One region of the Mesorhizobium sp. M0244 genome, then DNA from elsewhere that is predicted to be linked to it. Evidence: riboswitches for the same ligand, from Rfam matches in the RefSeq annotation. Region 1 holds a riboswitch; the other holds the start of a gene.
The links. A riboswitch is a leader RNA that binds a small molecule or an ion and turns the genes downstream of it on or off. The one in region 1 is predicted to bind thiamine pyrophosphate.

Region 1 (4,112 bases):
AGTTCCAGCCACTCCTCCTCGAGTGCTGCCAGCGTGGTTCGCTCCTTGTCGAGCGCGGCAATCGTCTTCTGGAACGAGGCCGGGTCGCGCTCGTAATAGGCCGGATCGGCGATGTTGTTCTCCAGCCGCGAGATCGAGGCCGACACCGCCTCGATCTTCTTGGGCAGCGATTCCAGGGCGAATTTCTGCTTGAACGACAGTTTCTTCGCCGGGCCCTTCGGCGCGGCCGCTTCGCTCCTAGTTGCCGCTTCGCCGTTTTCTGGCTTCGGCCGCGCCTTGCGGTCGTCCAGCCTGGTGCCGCCGCGCTGCGCCAGCATGTCGGAATAGCCGCCGGCATATTCGATCCAGCGGCCGCCGCCTTCCGGCGCGATGATGCTGGTCACGGTGCGGTCGAGGAAATCGCGATCGTGGCTGACCAGGATCACCGTGCCGGCAAAGCCGGCGACCAGTTCCTGCAGCAGCTCCAGCGTCTCCATGTCGAGATCGTTGGTCGGCTCATCGAGCACAAGGAGGTTTGCCGGCCGCGCCAAAACGCGGGCGAGGATCAGCCGCGCCCGCTCGCCGCCCGAAAGCTCGCGCACCGGCGTGCGCGCCTGTTCCGGCTTGAACAGGAAGTCCTTCATGTAGGACACGACATGCCGCTGCTCGCCATTGATGACGAGGTTCTCGCCGCGCCCGTCGGTCAGATACTGCGCCAGCGTCTCCTGCGGGTCGACGGCTTCGCGCTTCTGGTCGAGCGTGGCGATCTCCAGATTGGTGCCGAGCCGCACCGTGCCTGCGTCCGGCTTCAATTCGCCGGTCAGCATCTTCAATAGCGTCGTCTTGCCGGCGCCGTTCGGCCCGACCAGGCCGACGCGATCGCCGCGCTGGATGCGGGTCGAAAATCCCCTGACCACGGTCAGATCGCCAAAGCTCTTCTCGATGTTCTTGGCTTCGATCACCAGTTTGCCGGATTCGGCGGCGTCGCTGGCTATCATCGTCGCCGCACCCTCGGCGCCGCGATGGCCGCGAAAGCGCTGGCGCATGGTCTGCAACTCACCGAGCCGGCGCATGTTGCGCTTGCGCCTTGCCGTCACGCCATAGCGCAGCCAGTGCTCCTCGCGCACGATCTGGCGGCCGAGCTTGTGCTGCTCGCGCTCTTCCTCCTCCAGCACGATGTCGCGCCATTCCTCGAAATAGGCAAAGCCCTTGTCGAGACGGCGGGTCTGGCCGCGGTCGAGCCAAATTGTGGCGCGCGACACGCGTTCGAGAAAACGCCGGTCATGCGAGATGACGACCAGTGCCGAGGAGGTGCGGGCAAGCTCCTCCTCCAGCCATTCGATAACCGAAAGGTCAAGGTGATTGGTCGGTTCATCGAGGAGGAGAATGTCGGGCTCCGGCGCCATGACGCGGGCGAGCGCGGCGCGCCTCGCCTCGCCGCCGGAGAGATCGTTCGGCCGTTCCTCGCCGGATAGGCCGAGATGCTCCATCAGATAGGTGGCGCGGTAAGGATCGTCGGCCGGCCCGAGCCCCGCCTCGACATAGGCGCGGACAGTCGCAAAGCCGTCCATGTCGGGCATCTGCGGCAAGTAGCGCACGGTCGCCGATGGCTGGCGGAAGACTTCGCCGTCCTGTGGTTCGATCAGCCCGGCGGCGATCTTGAGGAGCGTCGACTTGCCAGAGCCGTTGCGGCCGACCAGGGCGATCTTGTCGCCAACTGAGGCCGTCAGGGCGGCACCGTCGAGCAGCGGCGTGCCGCCAAAGGTCAGCTTTATCCCGTCGAGATTGAGAAGCGGCGGCGCCATGTCAGCTTTCTGGGCTCAGCTTTCCGGAAGAGGGTAGGGATGCGCGAGCAGCAGCGCGCGGCCGCTGGCCAGCGCGATTTCGAGCCGGCCCTTGACCTCGTTGGAAATGGTTAGCGACGAGCCGAACGCAACCTCGACATCGTCGAGCGGCCATTTGGCGCCGGTGACTGTCAGGCCGGCGAGATCCGAAAAGCCGAGCACCGAAAACAGCGTGCCGTCGACATAGTCGAAGCCGGTCTTTCCAGGCAGCAAAGGAATGCCTTCCTGTGCGCCGCTGGTCAAAAGCACTTCCGTTCCGCCTTCCGCCAGCCGGACGCTCAGCGCCAGATGCAGGAAGATGTGGTCGGTGCGTTTGCCGCCGAAGGCGCCTGCGAGCACAAGGCTGGTCGCACCGCGTTCGAGCGCGGCGGCGATAGCGAGTTCACCGTCGGTCTTGTCCTTTTCAGCGGGAAACACCTGCCGTGGCACGGCGGCCAGATCCTCCGGCAAATCGGCAGGCACGGAATCGAAATCGCCGACCCAGAGTTCCGGCCTCAGGCCCAGCATACGGGCATGGCCGATGCCGGCATCGGCGGCAATGACGCGCGTGCCGGCGACCTGGCGGTCGAGCAGCGGCGTGCGGATGAGATCGCCGCCAAGCAGGATGGTGAATGTGCTCATATCTCGTGGCCCTTACCAGCCCTGCCCCGGAAACGGAAGATGAAACGGCAGACGAAACGGAAGGCCGCGCTTTGGATGCCCGGCAAACTTCCGCTTGCGCGGCACTTCGGCCGGGCCTATGTGTCGAAACGCTCTAACGGGGTGCCGGACGCGATCTTCGCGGACCGGCTGAGAGGCAAGACTGCCAACCCGCTGAACCTGATCCGGTTTGTACCGGCGGAGGGATTAGACGTTTCGGACAGCCCGACGCCTCAATTCCTTTCAACGCGAACGAAGGAGGCGCCGATGCGCAGTTTTTTCCACTCTCTTGTCTCGATTGTCCTGCTTGCAGCATCCGCGCTCGCCCTGCCAGGGCAGGCATCGGCACAGGATAAGCTGACCGTCTATACCTATGAAAGCTTCACCGCCGATTGGGGTCCGGGACCGGCGGTGAAGAAGGCTTTCGAGGCCGAGTGCGGCTGCGTCGTCGAATTCGTCTCGGTCGCCGACGGCGTCGCGCTGCTCAACCGTGTGAAGCTGGAAGGCGCCGCGACCAAAGCCGATATCGTGCTTGGCCTCGATACCAATTTGACCGCAGATGCCAAGGCAACCGGCCTGTTTTCGCCGCATGGCGCCGTGTCGGACGTCAGCGTGCCGGGCGGCTGGAGCGACGGTATTTTCGTGCCGTTCGACTATGGCTATTTCGCCGTCGTCTACGATACCGAAAAACTGAAGAGCCCGCCGAAGAGCCTCAGGGAATTGGTCGAGGGCGATGCCGGCGACAAGATCGTCATCCAGGATCCGCGCACCTCGACGCCGGGCCTTGGCCTGCTGTTGTGGGTCAAGTCGGTCTATGGCGACAAGGCGCCGGAAGCCTGGGCCAAGCTCAGGGCAAAGGTGCTCACGGTAACGCCGGGCTGGAGCGAGGCCTACGGCCTGTTCACCAAGGGCGAGGCGCCGATGGTGCTGTCCTACACCACCTCGCCGGCCTATCACATGGTTGCCGAAAACACCGAGCGCTACCAGGCGGCGTCCTTCGAGGAAGGCGAATATCTGCAGATCGAGGTCGCTGGGATCACCACCAAGGGCGCGAAGAATCCGCTGGCGGAAAAGTTCATGGCCTTCATGACCGGGCCGAAATTCCAGGACGTCATTCCCGAGACCAACTGGATGTTCCCGGCCGGCAAGACCGACAAGCCGCTCAACCCGGCTTTCGACAAGCTCGTCAAACCGACCAAAACCTTGCTGTTCAGCTCGGAGGAGGTGGCGGCAAATCGCAAGGCTTGGGTCGACGAGTGGCTGGCGGTGATGAGCAAGTAGGCTTTCACCGACGAAGATGTTCGCTCTACGGCGCCCCCCTCTGTCCTGCCCTCTTTGCCAAAGCTTGGCATCTCCCCCACGAGGGGGGAGATTGGCCGTCATTTCGGCTTTCGCCAATCTCCAACGTTGCAGGACTGAGCGAGGCGCGGACGCTGCCGATCTCCCCCCAAGTGGGGGAGATGTCCGGCAGGACAGAGGGGGGCGCGAAGGAACGCCGTCCTCGCTAAGAATCTCGAATCTGGCGGTCTAGCGTGCAACGCGCGTCATCATCGGACTCCCGCGTCACCGCTGGCACAGTCGCGCTCGCCGCCATCGCGCTGCTGATCGGCGGCGCCTTCGCAGGGCTCGTCCTGGAAGCCGCACGCGACC
Region 2 (4,112 bases), on a different contig from region 1:
ATCGCCGCCCTCGCGGTATTTCGCCGCCATCGCCGCCATGCCCTCTTTCTGCGCCTCGGCACGGATGTCGTGGGAGATACGCATCGAGCAGAATTTCGGCCCACACATCGAGCAGAAATGTGCCAGCTTGTGCGCCTCCTTGGGCAAGGTCTGGTCGTGGAAGGACCGCGCGGTTTCGGGATCGAGCGACAGATTGAACTGGTCCTCCCAGCGGAACTCGAAGCGCGCTCGGGAAAGGGCATCATCCCTGACTTTCGCCGCCGGATGGCCCTTTGCCAGATCGGCGGCATGGGCGGCGATCTTGTAGGTGATCACGCCAATCTTGACATCGTTGCGATCGGGAAGGCCGAGATGCTCCTTGGGCGTGACATAGCAGAGCATGGCGGTGCCGAACCAGCCGATCATGGCAGCACCGATGCCTGAGGTGATGTGGTCGTAGCCCGGCGCGATGTCGGTCGTCAGCGGTCCAAGCGTATAGAACGGCGCCTCGCCGCAAACGGCGAGCTGCTTGTCCATGTTCTGCTTGATCTTGTGCATCGGCACGTGGCCAGGCCCCTCGATCATCACCTGGCAATCCTTCTCCCAGGCGATCTTCGTCAGCTCGCCAAGCGTTTCCAGCTCGGCGAACTGCGGCGCATCGTTGGCATCGGCGATCGAGCCGGGACGAAGGCCGTCGCCGAGCGAAAAGGAGACGTCATAGGCGCGGCAGATGTCGCAGATCTCCGCGAAGTGCTCGTAGAGGAAGCTTTCCCGGTGATGGTGCAGGCACCATTTTGCCATGATCGAGCCGCCGCGCGAGACGATACCCGTGACCCGGTCAACGGTCAGCGGGATGTAATGCAGCCGCACGCCGGCATGGATGGTGAAATAGTCGACGCCCTGTTCGGCCTGTTCGATCAGCGTGTCGCGGTACACCTCCCAGGTCAGGTCCTCGGCGATGCCGCCGACCTTTTCGAGCGCCTGGTAAAGCGGCACCGTGCCGATCGGCACCGGCGAGTTGCGCACGATCCAGTCGCGGATGTTGTGGATGTTGCGGCCGGTCGACAGGTCCATCACCGTATCGGCGCCCCAGCGGATCGCCCAGACCATCTTTTCGACCTCTTCGGCCATCGAGGAGGTGACAGCGGAGTTGCCGATATTGGCATTGATCTTGACCAGGAAATTGCGGCCGATGATCATCGGCTCACTTTCGGGATGATTGATGTTGGCGGGAATGATTGCCCGCCCGCGCGCCACTTCGTCACGCACGAATTCCGGCGTCACGAAATCGGGAAGCGCCGCGCCGAAGGCTTCGCCGTCGCGCTCAAGCTTGCCGTGCAGGATCTCGCGGCCGAGGTTCTCACGGATGGCGACGAACTCCATTTCTGGCGTGATGATGCCGGCGCGCGCATAGGCAAGCTGTGTCACCGCCTTGCCGGCCTTGGCTCTCAGCGGCCGGTTACGGACTGGAAACTCCGGCGTTAGGCGTTCGCCCGTGAGAAATCCATTGTCTTCGGGCCGGACATGGCGGCCGTCATAGGCCTCGACATCGCCGCGCGCCAAGATCCATTCCTGGCGAAGTCGGGCGAGACCTCTTTCGATGCTGGTTTCGACAGTCGGGTCGGTATAGGGGCCGGACGGATCGTAGACGATGACGGGCGGCTCGCCGGCCGTCGGATGGACGGCAATTTCGCGCATCGGCACTTTGATGTGCGGATAGAGGACGCCGGACTTGTGGATCTTGCGTGAGGCGGGCAGCGGTCCCGTCGACACGGCGGGGGTGAGGGCATTCATCTTGAGGCTCCTTTGCTCATGCATTGGAGACCCAGTTCTGTGCCGGAAGGATGAAAAGACGCTTCTAGCGATCTGCCGAAACAGGACCTCGGGCGTAAACTCCCGCAAAGCGCTTGCACCGTCCCTACGCCAGTATGAACTGGATCAGGTTCAACGGGTCACTGCGCCGCGAAAGCCAGCAGTATCTCAGCCCCTTGCCGGGACTCCCCTGGTGAATACCTCAAATTGAGCGGGCCGGAACTATCTTGTCAAGTGCGTTCGAGCTGCGGCGGTGATCGGCGGGCAATCAAAGCGGGCGGAAAGTCGCGACCGATGACTCTGACGAGGCCGCGGCGGTCGCGCATAAGGTCGGACCGATTGCGGGTCCACGAACAGATCAGCCACGTTCGACCGTTTCGCCCAGCCTGTAGGCCAGCAGCAATCCTTGGAGTACGTTTCCCAAAATGACGCAAAAAAAGGCCCGCTCCGTTTCTGGAGCGAGCCTTTTGGCTTGCGCGGTACTCAGAACCTTGCCGCTACGCGAAAGTTAGCAGCCAATGGTAAAGACCGACTGAATGTCAGGGACCACATCGGTTTGATTCAAATCGGACCACGCACGGTTCCTTTTCAATTCAGGCGTGCGAAATATATAGGCGTGCACAAGTTCGATTGCGCGTTTGAGCAGGTTCCGCCCCCTGTCTTATTCGGCATAGGAGACCGAGGCGGCTAATGACCTCGGTCGACGCGGGCTTCGTGCACATCCCAACAATGCTGCTCCCACGGCCGCGTCGACCACCCCACAACTAATGTTAGCCAGCCGCGGCAAGATACCCAACCGGGATCCGTCAGCAGTGCTGCAAGCCTTCGCGATTGCCTGTGAAACCCGGCTGTTTTGCAACGGAAGGCGGGGCTGACCCCGCCTTTCATATTCCGGGCAGATTATGCCGATGGCTGCTCCGCGCCATAAGGAACCTCGAGCGATTAACTCAGGCTCCGGCCTTCTTGCGGGACTACTTTGCCGCCGCCGGCTTTTCCGGCTCGTTCGGTTTGCGGCCGAGACCCATTGTCTTGGCCAAGGCCGAGCGGGTGGCGGCGTAGTTCGGCGCGACCATGGCATAATCCGAAGGCAGACCCCATTTGGCGCGATAGTCGTCCGGCGTCAGCCCGTAGTGGGTCGACAGATGGCGCTTCAGCGATTTGAATTTCTTCCCGTCGTCAAGACAGATGAGGTAGTTCGGTGTCACCGACTTCCTGATCGACACAGCAGGCTTGAGAGCGTCCGGCATTTCTGCGGAAACGTTGCCGATCGTGCCTTTCAGGGCTGCGTGCACTTGGCCGATCAGGGCAGGGAGCTCGCCTACCGGCACCCGGATTGTTGGAGACATATGCTGAGACGACATCAGCGGTGAACTCGATGAGGGCGTCAATGTTGTTGCCGGCTTCTTCTGTCAGAGGCGGTTTCGCCTAAGCAGTGGTGCCACTTGCTGTGCGCTGTAGTGTGCTGAACTGATCGGGTCTCAATTACGATTGACGTGATTTCTCCAAATGCAGGGGTGACGCAGGGCCACCCTAGCACTGCGCGGGCTAGACGCCCCTTTTGTTGCCCCAGAGCAGAACATGAAGTTGCGGCAGGACGCGCGCGTCAAACCATCTATCACAGGTCACTGTTTCTATTAGCCATTCCATGCGTTTCATTATGCCGTCCATATCAACTTCTTCGCCATAAGGGCGTGGCGGCGTGTGATTGCCAGGCTGCAGATAAACGGGCAGTTGCGGATAGCGCGCGGCGGCATCCTTGGCATAGCCGTAGTCTGTTTCGTCGAACACGACGAGCTTGAGCACGATTTGCGGCTTATCCCGCGCCGCCTCGACGCACGCCTCGAACGCAGTCCAATCGGTCGTCATTTCGCTCGATGGCGGCTTTGGGCTTAGAACCAGGACATCAAGCTCGGCGAACCAGTCTCTGGCCACGGAGCCTTGGGTTTCCAATGCAAAGCGGTAGCCTTCACGATGCCCGCGTTCGATCAGCGCGCCGAGCGGCTGGATAGCCGGATTGCCTCCTGAGAGCGACACCATCACTGGTCGGCCACCCGAAAGCAAATTGACCTCTTGCCAGATCGCGTCTGTGGACATGGTCTTCCATTCATGGCGGAAGCGATTGTCCACCGCATGCAGGCTGTCGCACCAGGAACAGCGATAATCGCACCCGCCCGTTCTTACGAACACCGTGGGCAAGCCGATCAGCATGCCTTCGCCCTGGATGGTCGGCCCAAAAATCTCGCTCACGCGAATTCCGGGATCCAACACGCACGTCATGGCCGGTATTCCGCCCAAGTTTTCGGCGTCTCGCTCACCCGCAG

Region 2: another riboswitch for thiamine pyrophosphate. It lies ahead of thiC (phosphomethylpyrimidine synthase ThiC); the one in region 1 lies ahead of thiB (thiamine ABC transporter substrate binding subunit).

What each region holds. Positions count from the first base shown of each region.
Region 1 is NZ_JAMYSE010000002.1:40,356-44,467, forward strand. Features, by position in the region: gene NKJ08_RS02445 (ABC-F family ATP-binding cassette domain-containing protein) at 1-1,784, opposite strand, end outside; gene NKJ08_RS02450 (thiamine diphosphokinase) at 1,800-2,444, opposite strand; TPP riboswitch at 2,572-2,686, shown strand; gene thiB (thiamine ABC transporter substrate binding subunit) at 2,730-3,743, shown strand; gene thiP (thiamine/thiamine pyrophosphate ABC transporter permease) at 3,995-4,112, shown strand, end outside.
Region 2 is NZ_JAMYSE010000048.1:18-4,129, forward strand. Features, by position in the region: partial or broken gene thiC (phosphomethylpyrimidine synthase ThiC) at 1-1,773, opposite strand, end outside; TPP riboswitch at 1,877-1,993, opposite strand; partial or broken gene NKJ08_RS24150 (Ros/MucR family transcriptional regulator) at 2,763-3,204, opposite strand; gene queE (7-carboxy-7-deazaguanine synthase QueE) at 3,337-4,068, opposite strand; gene queD (6-carboxytetrahydropterin synthase QueD) at 4,065-4,112, opposite strand, start outside.